DNA from 3 places in the Caldibacillus sp. 210928-DFI.2.18 genome. Region 1 is predicted to be linked to each of the others. Evidence: riboswitches for the same ligand, from Rfam matches in the RefSeq annotation. Region 1 holds a riboswitch; each other region holds the start of a gene.
The links. Region 1 has a riboswitch for S-adenosylmethionine ahead of LIZ98_RS05815 (methionine biosynthesis PLP-dependent protein). Riboswitches for the same ligand answer to the same signal wherever they lie in the genome.
Positions count from the first base shown of each region.

Region 2: it holds a riboswitch for S-adenosylmethionine, as region 1 does, so the genes downstream of both, LIZ98_RS10750 (bifunctional homocysteine S-methyltransferase/methylenetetrahydrofolate reductase) here and LIZ98_RS05815 (methionine biosynthesis PLP-dependent protein) in region 1, are expected to answer to the same signal.
Region 3: it holds a riboswitch for S-adenosylmethionine, as region 1 does, so the genes downstream of both, LIZ98_RS14815 (methionine ABC transporter ATP-binding protein) here and LIZ98_RS05815 (methionine biosynthesis PLP-dependent protein) in region 1, are expected to answer to the same signal.

Region 1 is NZ_JAJCHL010000017.1:36,501-42,082, forward strand. Features, by position in the region: gene LIZ98_RS05805 (Gfo/Idh/MocA family protein) at 1-756, opposite strand, end outside; gene LIZ98_RS05810 (Cof-type HAD-IIB family hydrolase) at 1,099-1,944, shown strand; SAM riboswitch class I at 2,338-2,443, shown strand; gene LIZ98_RS05815 (methionine biosynthesis PLP-dependent protein) at 2,527-3,648, shown strand; gene metC (cystathionine beta-lyase) at 3,645-4,853, shown strand; gene LIZ98_RS05825 (energy-coupling factor transporter transmembrane component T family protein) at 5,039-5,582, opposite strand, start outside.
Region 2 is NZ_JAJCHL010000046.1:17,366-22,947, reverse strand. Features, by position in the region: gene metH (methionine synthase) at 1-2,159, opposite strand, end outside; gene LIZ98_RS10750 (bifunctional homocysteine S-methyltransferase/methylenetetrahydrofolate reductase) at 2,152-4,011, opposite strand; SAM riboswitch class I at 4,071-4,183, opposite strand; gene LIZ98_RS10745 (FMN-dependent NADH-azoreductase) at 4,488-5,108, shown strand; gene LIZ98_RS17985 (hypothetical protein) at 5,167-5,295, shown strand; gene LIZ98_RS10740 (cation diffusion facilitator family transporter) at 5,392-5,582, opposite strand, start outside.
Region 3 is NZ_JAJCHL010000090.1:3,618-9,199, forward strand. Features, by position in the region: gene nhaC (Na+/H+ antiporter NhaC) at 1-806, shown strand, start outside; gene LIZ98_RS14805 (MetQ/NlpA family ABC transporter substrate-binding protein) at 1,140-1,979, opposite strand; gene LIZ98_RS14810 (methionine ABC transporter permease) at 2,044-2,718, opposite strand; gene LIZ98_RS14815 (methionine ABC transporter ATP-binding protein) at 2,708-3,721, opposite strand; SAM riboswitch class I at 3,857-3,964, opposite strand; gene LIZ98_RS14820 (carbon-nitrogen family hydrolase) at 4,094-4,870, opposite strand; gene LIZ98_RS14825 (pyridoxal phosphate-dependent aminotransferase) at 5,054-5,582, shown strand, end outside.

The DNA.
Region 1 (5,582 bases):
AATTTTATCAATAACAATGGTTCCTTTTTCCCCTTGAATCTCAGATGGAATGAATGAGTTGGAAATTTTTGAGAAAGAGACAACCCCTTCCATTTCCGGATAGGAGAAAATGACCGTTCCCTCCCCATCGACACCGGATTCGAGCATATATGCATTAGCACGCAGATCCGTTGGTTCGCCAAACAACGCTACCATCGGATAAATGCAATACACGCCAATGTCCATTAATGAGCCATTGGAAAAAGCCGGATTAAAAGCATTTAGCACAATTCCCTCTTTATATTTATCATAACGTGATGAATACTGGCAAAAATTTGCAAAGTAACGGCGTACCGTACCGATTTTATGTAAATTTTCTTTGATACTTACAAAACTTGGGACAAAAGTTGTTTTTAACGCCTCCATGAAAACCACACCATGGGCTTTTGCCGTCTGAACGATTGCTTCTGCTTCTTTTACATTGGAAGCGAGTGGCTTTTCACAAATGACATGTTTTCCATGTTGCAAAAATAGAATCGATTGTTCTGCGTGAAGTGAGTTTGGACTGGCAATATAAACTGCATCAAGGACATCACTCTTTGCCATTGTTTCTAAATCGGTAAAAATATTGGTTACGTCAAATTTTGCTGCAAACGCTTTTGCCCTCTCTTCGGTACGTGAATATACAGCTACAAGCGAAAAATCCTCTATATTAGAAGCTGCATCAATAAATTTTTCGGTAATCCAATTGGTTCCGATAATTCCAAAACGAATCATAAAAATACCTCCATTATATCATTGTGATTAATTTCATAATAACATATTTAAGGCTAGAAGTGGAAAGAGTGAAAGATAGAACAGCTATGAGGAGTAAATTTATTAATCTCTGGTAGTATTGTGGAAATACGACTTATCCACAATTAGTAGAATTTTCCATTTGAATTTATCCACATTAAAGGTCAAAAACAACCAAATTTGCTTATTTTTTTAAAAAATGTGGATAACTTATTATGTTGTGTCGTGGACTGAAGATAGAAACGGAAAAAACGACAAATAGTATGGTAAAATAAAGGTGGCAGCTGTTTTATTAATTCGAAAAAGGATGCAAGGAGGAACACGATGAAACTTATTGCAATCGATATGGATGGTACCCTTTTTTCTAACAATCATACAATCAGCGAAAACAATTGTCATGCTATTTTAAAAGCTCAAAGACAGGGTCATATCGTTACCTTTTGTTCAGGCCGCGCCTTACACGATATTCAAGAAATTATAAAAAAGATAAACCTCGAAGCACCTATTATTGCCGGAAACGGAGCTGTTGTTTTTCATAACAAAATCTTACAAACACTAACAATCCCTGTACATATATTGAAAAAAATTATGGACATATTTAATGATTTTCAATTATATTATGAAATTTATACAAATAAAGGTATTTTCATTGATAAAACACGAAAAGAATATTTGTATGCGGAACTGAATCGGTTAAAAGATGACCCTGTTTTCGGACCAATGGTTGAACAAATGGTTCAAGTTCAAAATGACCAAAATCATTTATTAACTGTCTCAGATTTTAGTGAGCTAAATTTTTCAATGTTAGATCCGTATAAAATGTATACTGTCAGTTTGGATGAGAAAAAACTAAATCATTTGCAACAGCGGCTTTCTGAACGTGATGATATTTCAATCACAAACGGCAGCCATTTAACCGTTGAGGTAGGAAATAAACAGGTAAGTAAAGGAAATGCCCTTCTTTTCCTCGCAAATTACTTTCAAATTCCACAAGCAGATACTGTCGCAATCGGGGATAATCTGAATGACTTATCGATGTTCAAAGCTGCCGGAACAAGCATTGCTATGGGGAATGCCACTGATTTTGTAAAAAGTCATGCGAATTTTGAAACAAAAACGAATGATGATGATGGCGTGGCCTATGCTTTAGAAAAGTTTGTACTTTCATAAACGGTAAATTTAGAGATGCGCCAAACTGTCCATGAGGGTCGGTTTATTGGATATTTTTTAAAAAAGGAGCACCATTCTGTCCATAAAACTTACTTTATTAGACACTTTTGTGGAATATGCGCTTCAAACTGTCCATGATAGCCGTTCTATTGGACTTTTTTCCAAAAAACGAGTATGAAACTGTCCATAAGGGGCAGTCTATTAGACAGTTTTTTAACAAAGGAGCACCATTCTGTCCATAAGGGCCGCCACGTTGGTTTCCTATAGATACGTATATTATTAATGAACTATTCCCATATAAATTATGTGCATGCTATGATTTTTCCCTTGATTATTTTAAAAAGTTATTGTAAATTAGAATAAATAAAATCATTTATGGAACTGAATATTGCAATCTTATCAAGAGAGGTTGAGGGACTGGCCCGATGACGCCTCAGCAACCAGTCATTTTTTGACCACGGTGCTAATTCCAGCAGGTGAAATACCTGAAAGATAAGAAGAAACTTTACAATCATCGGGGCTTCTTCTTATAGAAGTCCTTTTTATTTTCCAAAAATGTAGGGATACGAGGAGGAATCAAGCTTGGCAAATCAACATATTCAAACAAAATTAGTACAAATCGGAAATCGAAGTGAACATACAACCGGGGCTGTTAATCCACCCATCTATTTATCCACAGCCTATCGTCATGAAGGAATTGGTTTATCCACAGGGTATGATTATACACGGACAAAAAATCCAACACGTGCCTTATTAGAGGAGAGTTTTGCAAAATTAGAAGAAGGAGATCAGGCTTTTGCCTGTAGTTCGGGGATGGCGGCTATTCAGCTCGTCCTCTCCCTTTTTCAAAAAGATGATGAACTTCTTAGCTTTAATGACCTATACGGCGGAACTTACCGATTGTTCAATCAATACGAAAAATCGTATGGAATCAAAACCAGCTATGTGAAAGTGAATGATTACAACGGGTTGGAAGATGCAATCACAGAAAAAACAAAAGCGATTTACATAGAAACACCAACAAATCCGTTAATGATTGAAACAGATATTGAAAAAGTTGCCCACATTGCCAAAAAACATCACTTGCTTTTCATTGTGGATAACACCTTTCTAACCCCCTATTTGCAAAAACCGATTGTGGATGGGGCCGACATTGTCATTCATAGTGCGACAAAATATATTGGCGGTCATAATGATGTCCTGGCCGGATTTGTTGTTGCAAAGGGACAGGAAATTTGTGAACAGCTTGCGACAAATCATAATGCGGCCGGCGCGGTTTTATCCCCTCTTGACAGTTGGCTGTTAATTCGCGGCTTAAAAACCTTAGCTTTACGTATGGAAGCACATCAAAACAATGCAAAACAGGTAGTCGAATTTTTAAATAACAGACCTGAAGTGACCGATGTTCTCTACCCAAATAGAGGTGGCATGGTGTCGTTTCGATTGGCAAAAGAAGAATGGGTTGACCCCTTTTTAAGAAGTTTGAAATTGATTACCTTTGCCGAAAGTCTCGGTGGGGTTGAAAGTTTTATTACCTATCCGGCTACCCAAACCCATGCCGATATTCCGCTACAAACCCGGATAAAAAACGGTGTCGATAATCGCTTATTACGGTTTTCGGTCGGTATTGAACATATTGAAGATTTGAAGGCGGATTTGGAAAATGCATTGGTGGCATTACGTAAGGGGGCAAGTGAACGATGAACAAAAAAAATTATGGATTTGAAACAAAACTAATTTCCCAAGATCGTTATATTGATGGCAAAACAGGAGCAGTAAATCCACCTGTCTACTATTCTTCCACTTTTCATCAAGAACAATTCGATTCGTTTGGTCCTTTTGACTATACCCGTTCAGGAAATCCAACCCGAAAAGTGTTGGAAGATACCATTGCCGAACTGGAAGGCGGTGTTCAAGGTTTTGCCTTTGCATCCGGAATGGCCGCTATTTCCTCTGCCTTCATGCTGCTATCATCCGGGGATCATGTCATCATTTCCGAAGATGTGTATGGCGGAACGTTTCGCATGGTCACAAAAGTACTAACGAAATTTCAAATTCAACATACTTTTGTTGATATGACGGATTTAGATGCAGTGGCCGGCGCTTTTCGGCCCAATACGAAAGTTGTCTATGTGGAAACCCCGTCCAATCCGTTACTCCATATTACAGATATTAGAGGTGTTGTCAAATTAGCAAAAGCCCACAATTGTCTTGTATATATCGACAATACATTCATGACACCCCTTCATCAAAGGCCGCTTGAATTAGGTGCGGACATTGTCTTACACAGTGCCACAAAATTTTTAGCCGGGCATAGTGATGTTGTTGCAGGCTTGGCGGTGGTAAAAGATAAAGCATTGGCTGATCAATTGTATTTTATTCAAAATTCATTTGGTGCCGTTTTAGGGATTCCGGATTGTTGGGCTTTGCTCAGGGGCATGAAAACTTTGAGCGTGCGGATGAAACAGTCTTCAGAATCAGCACAGGTAATTGCTGAGTTTTTGCAAAATCATCCGCTCGTGGAAGAAGTGTTTTACCCGGGACTTGCCACACATGCGGGACATGAAATTCATTTGGGGCAGGCGGATAGTGCCGGAGCTGTATTGTCATTCAGATTGCCTAACAAAGACATTGCCAAGGCTTTTGTGGAGAACCTTGAAATCCCGGTATTTGCTGTTAGCTTAGGAGCGGTCGAATCGATTCTTTCTTACCCGGCGACGATGTCCCATGCGGCGATGGACCAAGAAGAACGGGAAAAACGCGGGATTACTGACGGTTTGTTACGACTTTCGGTAGGATTGGAAGATTGTGAGGATTTGGTTGCTGATCTTGCACAGGCACTCGAAATAGCAGAGCGAGCGGTTGGAGCGGGAACTGTAGCGGCTCGAACGGTTGGGAGATTTATATAAAGTTTTTATCTCGGGTTGATTGCTGTTTGGGGCATTTTTAATCTTTGGCATTGTAAGAAAAAATTGCAACCCGGGGCCGGGGTAGCGAGTTAACACCCCGGGGTTGTAATTTTATAGATTGCCTTATCAATCCAAACTAGATTCGAAAGCTTGTCATAGATTTTCATCCCAAAAATACAATTACTTTAACTAAACGGATTGTAAAACCGGCTGCCGTCATGGTAGGTAATCAGTAAGGTTGCAATTAGCAGCAAAACGAACAAAATAATTGCTGTGTAATCCCGTTTCTGAAAAGGGCGGGCATTGTACCACGTTCTTTTTTTCTTTTTCCCGAATCCACGCAGTTCCATTGCATTACTGATTATTTCAATTTTTTCAAGACTTGACAAAATTAATGGTGCCAAGACGGCTGATGCGTTCTTTACCCGCTTAAGGAATTTCTCATTTTTTGACATATCAAGTCCGCGGGCTTGTTGTGCTTTGGCGATATTACGGAAATCCCGCTGAACATCGGGAATATAGCGTAAAGCAAGGGATACAGCGTAAGCAATCCGGTAGCTTACACCAATCCGATTTAAAGAAGCGGCAAATTCACTTGGGTGTGTTGTTACAATAAACAATAGCGCCGCCGGTATAACAGTCAAATATTTTAATGTAATATTCAGTTGGTAAAACAGTTGCTCCAACGTCATATTGTATCTACCGGCAAATTCAACCAACACATGACTT
Region 2 (5,582 bases), on a different contig from region 1:
TCCCCTTTGACCGTTGCCAGCAACACTTTCCCCTTCCCGTTTGTCTCCTGCTTTTCCATGTAAGGTTCAAGAAAAGCAACAGAAGCTTTCATTACTTCCGCACTTTGGAGTACTTCCGCAACGATCAGCTGATTGTCGTTGAATAACTTGCCAACAGTATCCATTCCTTGCATCAAAGGTCCATTGATGATATCCAGTGGATTTTTATATTTTTCTAACGCTAATTTTAAATCATCGATTAATCCATGTTTTGTCCCTTCGACAACATATTGCGCCAGCCGTTCTTCCAAAGATAAATGAACATCCGGTTGTTTTTCTTCTTTCTTTTTATCACGATAAAAATTGGTAAATTCAGCAAGGGTTATATCATTTGTTTCAAATAATAATTTTTCTGCCAAAATCCGTTCTTCTTCGGGAATCGAGGCATACCGTTCTAATTTTTCTGTATTCACAATTGCATAATCTAACCCTGCTTGTGTACAGTGATATAAAAAAACTGCATTCAGTACTTCTCTACCGGCCGCCGGGAGTCCAAATGAAACATTACTGATACCAAGTATGGTTAAACAATCGGGGAATGTTTCTTTTATCAACCGGATTCCTTCTACTGTTTCTTTGGCAGAACCGATATATTGTTCATCACCGGTACCAACCGGAAAAACGAGCGGGTCGAAAATAATATCAGTAGGTGAAATGCCGTATTCATTTACCAAAATATCATATGAACGTTTTGCGACAGTTAATTTTTGCTCCCTCGTTAAAGCCATTCCACTCTCATCAATGGTACCAACAACAACGGCCGCACCAAATTGTTTCATGAGCGGAATTATTTCATGAAATCTTTTCATGCCATCTTCTAAATTTATCGAGTTAATAATCGACTTCCCTTGGATATATTCCAGTGCCCGTTTTGTTACCTGCCAATCGGTTGAATCAATAACTAAAGGAACCTTAACTTTCTTGACAACTTCTTTGATAAACATTTCCATATCATGAAGCTCATCCCGGTCCGGATCAGCAAGACAAACATCAATGACATGGGCTCCGTTTTTCACTTGATTGCGGGCGATTTCAGCCGCTTCTTCATATTTTCCCTCTGAAATCAAACGTTTAAATTTCCTTGATCCGATCACATTCGTCCGCTCACCAACAAATAGCGGTCGCATCGTTTCATCATATCTTAACGGTTCGATACCGGAAACACGATGTTCATGCCGTTTTTCGCCTAACGGTCTCGGTTGAATCTTTGAAAGTACTTTAGCCAATTCACGAATGTGGTCCGGTGTCGTTCCGCAACAACCGCCGGCAATATTTAACCATCCTTTTTCAGCAAAATCTTTTATTTTTTGCGCGAGTGACAGCGGCGTTTCATGGTAATGTCCTTCTTCATCCGGAAGTCCGGCATTCGGATAACAGCTCACGGCAATTTCGGCCATATCAGCTAAAGTCCGGATATGATCCGTCATAAATTCGGGTCCGGTTGCACAGTTGAGTCCCACAGCAAATGGTTTGATATGTTCACTTGATATATAAAAAGCTTCAATATCCTGCCCGGCTAATGTTGTCCCCATTGGTTCGATCGTTCCGGACAGCATAAGCGGAACTTGAATGCCCATTTTTTTTGCCGCTTCCTGTATGCCCAAGAAGGCTGCTTTCACATTTAACATATCTTGACTCGTTTCCAGCAGTAAAAAGTCAACACCACCGGCCAATAAACCTTCTGCTTGAACTTGGTAATTTTCCACTAATTGATAAAAGGTGGCACCACCGGTCACGGATAACGTTTTTGTTGTCGGACCCATTGAACCCGCTACAAAACGGGGCCATTGTTCTGTAGAATATTTTTTTACCGCCTGTACAGCCAATTCCGCACCTATTTTATTAATTTCAAAACTTAAATGACCAAGCCCGTACTCATCAAGAACAAGCGGGGTTCCGCCGAATGTATTTGTTTCGATTATATCCGCACCCGCTTCTAAATAAGCTTCATGAATACTTTTTATCACGAGCGGAGCCGTTATATTCAAGTACTCATTACAGCCATCGTATTCCTCTCCCCCGAAGTCCTCTATGGAAAGTTCTTTTTGCTGAATCATTGTTCCCATTGCTCCATCCAGGATGAGAATCTTTTTTTCCAACTGTCTGTTCAACTTATACACTGGTAATCTCCCTTTCTACTTTCATCTGTTCTTTTTCATGAATGTAATTGATGAGTTCAACAGACATTTGATAATTTAAAAACGGGGTAATCAGATAAATGCCGTGAAAGAGATCAAAGGCGACATCAATCAAATGTTTCGCAATCGCAATCCCTTCCCGCTTCCCTTGTTCTTTATCATTTCCTACCTTTTTCATTTGTTCACGAACGGAATCAGGCAGTTTAATTCCGGGTACTTCATTATGAATGAATTCCGCATTGCGAGTGCTCGTTAACGGCATAATCCCGATATAAATCGGAACATCTAAATGTTTCGTTGCGTCATAGATATTCATAATCAACTCTTCGGAATAAACCGGTTGTGTAATAAAATAATCGGCACCGGAGTGAATTTTCTTTTCTAATCTAGCAACTGATTTTTCAATAATTTTTACATGAGGGTTAAAAGCAGCCGCTACTGTGAAATTTGTTTTTTCTCCTAAAGATGTTCCGGAATAGGATAAACCTTCATTAAATTGCTTAATTAACCGAATTAAGTCAAATGAAGTCAAATCAAAAACCGATGAAGCTCCGGGAAAATCACCAATTTTTGTCGGATCACCGGTTAATGCTAAAATGTCATGGATACCTAACGCATGTAATCCCATTAAATGTGATTGAATACCGATTAAATTCCGGTCCCGGCAAGTTAAATGAACAATCGGGCGGAGATGATAACGATTCTTCACAATTTGAGCACAAGCAACATTACTAATCCGCGGTGATGCCAAAGAATTATCCGCAAGTGTAATTGCGTCAATCTTTGCGTTTTTTAACGCGCTAACCCCTGATAAAAATTGACTCATCGGCAATGTTTTAGGCGGATCAAATTCAACAATAACGGATCTTCTACTTTTTACGATATCAACCAGAGACGGTTCATGAACTTGTTGAATTTGTGTTAATTGAATGGTTGGTTTTTCTTTAATAACTTTTTTCTCAGTGACCGGAGAAAGATTTTTCACCGCCTCAGCCATTGCCCTAATATGTTCGGGTCTTGTGCCGCAACATCCTCCCAATAAACGGACCCCTTCTTTTACGAATTGAATCGCTGCTTCATAAAAGTATTGTTCATCCGACTCATATACTAATTGTCCATCTTCCATTCTTGGCAAACTTCCATTTGGATAAACAGATAAAAATGCACCATTTGGTATAGGGATCTCCTCAAATGATTGAATCATATGGTATGGTCCGAGCCGACAATTCAGTCCAACGATATTTGCGCCAAGATCAATAAGTTGGTTGAAACCTTCCGCCAAAGGAGTCCCGCTTTGCAATACACCCTTTTCATGTAAAGAAACATTTGCCATTATCGGTAAATCTGTTTTCTTTCTTGCTACTTCGAGAACCGCTTTTAATTCATCTAAATCATAATAGGTTTCTAATAAAATTCCGTCAACTTGTTCTTTCAGTAATATGTCCAATTGTTCCTCGAAGCTTTGTAAAATATCATTTGTTGAAAAAATTGCTTTTTGGAAAGTCCGGATCCCGCCGATTGTACCGAGAACATAAACCGGCTTACCGCTTGTCTTTACCGTTTTTTTTGCGATTTCAACTGCTTTTGCGTTAATTTCTTGTACTTCGTTTTCCAATCCGTAACGGGCAAGTTTGATCCGATTTGCTCCATATGTATTGGTTTGAATGATCTTGGCTCCCGCTTCAATATACTCCCGATGAATCCGTTCAATTTCTTGCGGATTTGATACATTTAGTTCTTCAAAACAACGATCAATCCCGTATGAATACAACAGTGTTCCCATAGCGCCGTCCGCTATCAAAATTTGCTTTTCAAGATCTTGTATTAATCCCATTGTGTTCCCCCCAATAGAAAAAAGCCTTCCAAAGAAGAAGACTTTTTTATCTAATCTTCTTCTTATCTTTCGTGCCGAAAAGAAAGCACGTTGGATTTAGCACCGTGGTACCCATAGGTATCCGGTTGCTGAAGCTTCATCGGGCCAGTCCCTCCACTTCTCTTGATAAGAATCATCCATTTACTTTTTCTAATATAAATTACTCTTACTTTAACGAATTTTGATAAAATAATCAATAAAAAAATGAAAACTTCATAAAATATTTTTGTCTTTTTTTGGCCATTCGTCTATTCCAATCTTGTTCAGTCAAAGTCGGTTAGAAACCGGGCAAATAGTTCAAACCAAATTTTTCCTAATAATATTCCTAATTTTCACCCATTATTTCGTTGCAAAAACTTTTGATAAAAATGAACATTGCGCTTATACTACTAATATCAAGTGAAAAAGATAGATTGGTTTCGAGAGGAGAAAAAATAATGGTAAATGTTTTAATTGTCAGGGCACACCCGCTAAATCAAGAAGTTTCTCGGTCTATGAAAGTAACCGATGCCTTCCTTAACGCTTATAAAGAGATACACCCGGACCATAAGATTGAAGATATGAATTTATATCACGTAAACGTCCCTGAGATTGACCGAGACCTGCTTAATGCATGGAATGATTTGAATCAAGGAAAACCTTTTGATTCGTTATCTGATTCCCAACAGCAGAGGGTAAATATGTTCAATTCATATACGGAAGAATTTCTGCAACAAGATAAAATTATTATTGCGAACCCGTTGTGGAACTTAAGTATACCGACACGATTAAAAGCTTGGATTGACTGTATTACCGTGGCCGGGAAAACATTTAAGTATACGGAAACCGGATCGGTCGGTATTGTGAAAGGAAAAAAAGTCCTACATATTCAAGCAAACGGAGGAGTATATAATGGTTCAGACCCGGCCAGCCAATATGTGAAAACGATTTTTACCTTTTTAGGTGTGACCGACTTTCATCAACTATTTGTTGAAGGGATGGACCATAACCCGGAAAAAGCCGATGAAATTGTAGAAAAAGCAGTCGAAAAAGCCCAACAATTGGCGAAAGCTTTTTAGGAATGACTGTTTATTCTCTATTTAGGATGAACAACAAAGATAGATGGAGGTGAGTCTTTTGGTAAAGGACGATCACAATCATAATGACTCCGGATCAAAATATCACGAAACCCATGCCGGACAATTGCCCGATTACGGCGGTAACAGTAAAGAGGAAAAATTGTTAAAAACAACTAAGAAGAAATAACAGTAAAGTGAAACTTCCATCGGTGGGGTTTTTTATCCCACTGATGCCACAAATAAAACGCCTACGATGGCGTTTTATTGTTTTCCAATTGCTTTTTTAATGTTGATGGTGAAGGTGAACTTCATATTGGGTCCTACACATAACTGAATTTTCATGGGGATTTTCACTGTTCTCCATTTGAATGGTGACATGTTGAATCCCTTTATGAGCCAATTCATGTTCAATGTTCCGTAAAATCTTTTGACAATCAGTGATCGATAAATCTCCGTCAACAACAGCATGGCAGG
Region 3 (5,582 bases), on a different contig from region 1:
TTGGTCAACATGACATGAACGGAACCAATATTGATGAAATTTTAACAGTAATGGATCAAGCTTTCGTCATTTCACCTTGGCTTTTGCTTGTACCCGTTATTATTATTCTCATGGTGGCAAAAAAGGTTCCTGCGTTGCCAGCCTTATTAACGGGTGCCTTTTTAGGTTGGTTTTGCCAAGTTTTTGTTCAAGGAGATCAGGTTTCCAATGCAATAATAGCCCTGACAGACGGCTATAGCATTGAAACCGGAAATAAGTTGGTGGATGAATTGTTCAATCGCGGCGGAATTGAAGACATGATGTACACCGTGTCATTAACGATTGTGGCAATGTCATTCGCAGGAATCATGGAATCTACAGGTATGCTGGATGTTATTTTAAATAAAATCATGAAGGTTGCTAAATCGGCTAAAAGTTTAATTCCTATAACAGAATTCTCATCTTTTTTCACCAATGTGGTTTGTGCCGAACAATATATCTCTATCCTATTACCGGGAAGGATGTTTCCTGCCGCTTTTAAAAAATATCATTTAAAATCGAAAAATTTGTCAAGAGCTTTGGAAGATGCAGGGACTCTAACATCCCCGCTTGTTCCTTGGAATACCTGCGGCGTGTTTATTGCATCAACGTTAATGGTTAACCCGTTTGATTATATTCCATATGCGGTGCTGAACTACACAGTACCAATTATTGGCATTATTTTTGCCATAATTGGCTATAAAGTGGAGTATGTTGACCCTCATTCCGTGCAAAATACCGTGTTAACAAGCGACCAAAGCATAACCAGAAGCAAGGAGTTGCATTAGTAATCAGGTTTTACTGGAACAACTGTAGTGTCAGATGGCGGAAGATTTTGTTAAGGTCAACTGTGTTACATTAGCAACCAGGTTTTTGCTTGAACAACTGTAGGCGTAATCTGCATAATTCATAAAGAAAGGGGACGTTTAGCCATTCCCTCACACAAAACAACATATGGTAGCTAATCGACCTTGGAATGGTTCTTTTTATCAACCTTTTGGATGGTTTTTCAGATTCTCAGTCTGGTTCTTTTTATCAACCTTTAACATCATTGTCCCGGTTTTTATAAGTGTTCATGGAAAAGGGGCAGCTTAATTCACCCCCTTTCATTCGATAACGGTTTATTTTTCCATCCAAGTCGGTTTTCCAAAGCCTTTAAACTCTGAATCGATAACTTTTTCAAAATCATCCGATTGAACAACTTCAATGATATCTTTGGCGAATTGACTATTTTCATTTTCAGCTTTGACTGCAACGACATTTCGATATTTATCATCCATATTTTCTAATGTAAGTGCGTCTAATAAATTCATCCCTGCTGCAATCGCAAAATTCCCTGGAACTGTTGATAAATCTGCACTTTCAACAGCACGAGGAAGTTGTCCTGCTTCAAGCGGTTGGAATACCAGATTTTTTGGATTGCTGGTAACGTCCTTTTCAGAGACAGTTAATGGATCCGCATCTTTACTAATTTCTAGTAAGCCCGCATCCCGGAGTGTATTAAATGCTCTGGCCGCATTTGTCGGATCATTCGGAATCGCAACAGTCGCTTTGTTTTTTACTTCATCAATAGAACGGAATACGTTTGAATAAACGCCCATCGGTGCTGTTGGAACTGTGATTAAGGCAGATAAGTCCATATTGTTTTCCTTTTCAAAGTTTTCCAGATAGATCGTGTGTTGGAATAGATTAGCATCAATACTTCCTTGATTCAAGGCGATATTTGGTTGAATGTAATCACTGAATTCAACAAATTCCACCTTATATCCTTTTTCTTCCAATTCGGGTTTAATTGCTTTTTTCACCATGTCTGCATATGGACCGGCTGTTGCACCGATTTTTATTTCTTTCTTTTCTGCATGTTCCTTACTTCCTGATGATTCTTTGCTCCCACTGTTTCCGCAAGCAGCAAGTAAGAAAATTGTAGATAAAGCAATCAGAAACCATTTTATTTTTTTCATTTTATTTCCTCCATCATATTTTTTATATAACTGCAAGATTATTAAGCAGCATGTTACCTTAGTCTTATTTGTTTTTATTAACAGCTCTTGCCAACAAATCCCCGATCACTTGAATGATTTGGACAAGTATAATGAGGATAATAACGGTTGTGAACATGATGGTGTCGTCGTAACGGTAATAACCAAAGCGGATTGCCAAGTCACCGATTCCGCCGCCTCCAACTGTACCGGCCATAGCCGAAGTTCCGACCAGACTAATAATTGTAATTGTTACACTGGAAACGATTCCGGATTTTGCTTCCGGTAAAAGAACATCCTTAATAATCATCCAAGGGGTTCCACCGGCTGCAATGGCTGCTTCAATCACCCCGTAATCAATTTCCCGCAACGCACTTTCCACAAGCCGGGCAAAAAACGGAATGGCCGCAACCGACAAAGAGACACTTGCTGCTGTAGGTCCAATCGTTGTCCCTACAAGGAAGATGGTTAACGGGATTAAGGCAACAAGTAATATAATAAATGGGATCGAACGGATGACGTTCACAATAAATCCGATTACTGAGTTAATTACCCGGTTTTGCCAAAATAAACCTTTGTCTGTTACAAAAAGCAAGAACCCTAATGGCAGTCCAATCAACAAGGAGACTAGTAAGGAAATTCCCACCATGTACAATGTTTGTAAAAATGAAGTCTGTATTTCCGGCAGCATTTCAACTAAATGGGCAACATCAAATTCCATTGTTCAGCACCTCTACTTCCGCATTTCGATGTTCAATATAGTGAATCGCTTTATTTATTTCTTCTTGATCGCCGGTAAGTTCCATAATAAAAATTCCCAGTGGCCGTTCCTGGATGTATTCAATGGAACCATGTAGAAAATTTCCGTTAATTTGAAACTTCTTTAATGTTTCCGATACCACCCCTTCACCGGCAACCTCACCCCTAAACAGCAACTTCACTAAGGTTCCTTTCACCAATCGTAAAGTTGCTTTCGGTAAATCAAAGGATACGACACTTTGAATAAATTCCTTCGTCAGCTGTTCTTTCGGGGAAGCAAAAATATCATACACATTCCCCTGTTCCACGATTCTCCCATTCTCCATAATTGCCATGCGGTGACAGATTTCTTTGACGACATCCATTTCATGAGTAATGATAACAATCGTAATATTCAACTCTTTATTAATTTTTTTAAGCAAATTTAAAATTGATTTTGTCGTCGTTGGATCCAATGCCGATGTTGCTTCATCACATAGCAGGACTTTTGGATTGTTCGCTAATGCTCTGGCAATTCCGACCCGCTGTTTTTGCCCGCCGCTAAGTTGCCCTGGATAGACATCTTTTTTGTCCGCTAGACCAACCATGTCGAGCAGCTCATCCACCCGTTTCTCAATTCTGTTTTTCGGTGTTTTCGATGCTTTTAATGCAAAAGCAATATTTTCTGCCACTGTTTTTTGACTCACCAAGTTAAAGTGTTGGAAAATCATTCCAATTTTTAAACGTGCTTGACGTAACCTTTTGTTATCCAGCTTGGTTAAATCTACCCCATCAACCGTAATTTTTCCGGAAGTCGGTCGTTCCAGTAAATTGATACAACGCAATAATGAACTTTTTCCCGCTCCCGAATAGCCGACGATACCAAATATTTCTCCATCGTGAATAGTGATAGAAACATTATCGACTGCTTTTACTTCACGATCTTTTGAAAAATATGTTTTTGTTAAATTCTTTATTTCAATCATGGTTACCCCTCTCTCATGTCCATGAAAATCCTACTATATGAATCTCGGCAATATGTTCACCATTACGAACAAAATGCCACCAACAAAAAATGCCCCTCTCATCTGAAAGGAGCATTGACATCTATTGATCTCAAACTCTTATCTCTCAGATGGGCGAACCAATCTGCAGGAGTTAGCACCTTCCCTTTTCAGGGGGTTGCTGTGACTTCATAAGGCCTGTCCCTCAGTCACTCGTGATAAGATAAATGTTTTCCGTATATAATTTTTATAAATTTTATTTTAATGATTGTTAATAAGTCTGTCAATATTATAATCAAAATTAATTTTCCAAAAGATTAATTTTAAGACCGGAACCATGACAACAGTATTTTTTTAATATAATTCCGGCCGGCGTGCATGAAAAATCGGAATGGTGTTTCGAACACGATCAACCTCGTCTAGCGGGATATCTGCATAAAAGATGCCTTCTCCTTCTTCACCGCTTAAATACACTTCTCCCCACGGTGAAATAATCATCGAATGCCCATTGTATTCATTATCCGGGTCATTTCCTACCCGATTGACTGCTACAACGAAACATTGATTTTCAATTGCACGGGCCTGCAACAAGATTTCCCAATGATCCACCCGTTGTTTCGGCCACTCAGCCGGGATAAACATTATTTTCGCTCCATCAAGCACATGTGCCCGAATCCATTCCGGGAAACGTAAATCAAAACAAATAACACCGCCACATTCTACACGATCCAGTTTGAAAATATTTTTCGCTTGCCCGGGCTGCATATAAACAGGTTCATCCATTAACGGAAATAAATGGGCTTTATCATATTCTGCGACAATGTCCCCATTCCTGTTTGCCACATACATCGTGTTGAAGAACCCTTGAGCTTTTTTTGTTGCAACAGAACCGCCGACAACATGTATAGCGTGTTGTTTTGCAAGTCGGCTAAGCATATTTTTTGTCTGCTCTCCGTTTTTATCTGCCAACGTTTCGAGGTCTTTCAACGCATATCCCGTATTCCACATTTCCGGGAAAACAATCACATCGGCATCTTGCTCAGCCGCTTGTAAAATAAAACTTTCTACTTGCAAAAAATTTTTTTCCGGTTCACCAAAAGCAATATCCATCTGTACAATTGCCATTTTCATTATCATCACCCACTAGACATATATATTTTTAGATTATAAAATTAGTGTTAAAATTGCAAACATATTCAATTATTCTTTGGATGGATAATGCTAACGATTTTCATGTATAACACCAATTTTGTTCGTTTTTTTAAAATAAACTTTATTATGTAAACCAATTTTCCATACAAAAGGTGAGATAAAATGGACTACTCAGAAAAGCTAAAGAGTTTACCGACCCAATTCTTTGCAAACTTGGTCGGAAAGGTGAATAAAGCCATTGAGGATGGTCGTGATGTCATTAACCTCGGCCAAGGGAATCCGGATCAACCGACACCGAAACATATCGTTCAAGCATTACAAAAAGCGGTTGAAGATCCAAATACGCACAAATATTCACCATTCCGCGGACTTCTCGAATTAAAGGAAGCGGTGTGTGATTTTTACAAAAAAGAATATGATGTAGATGTGGATCCGGTGCGTGAAGTGGCCATTCTTTTTGGCGCAAAAGCGGGTTTGGTCGAGCTTCCCATGTGCTTACTTAACCCGGGCGACCTCATGCTTTTACCGGACCCGGGCTATCCGGATTATTTATCGGGAGTTGTGTTGGCAGGCGTAGAATATGAGCTGTTTCCATTGAAGGATGAAAATCACTTTTTACCGGATTATAATGCCATTTCCAGTGATGTATTGGATGCGGCAAAACTGCTCTACTTAAATTACCCGAACAATC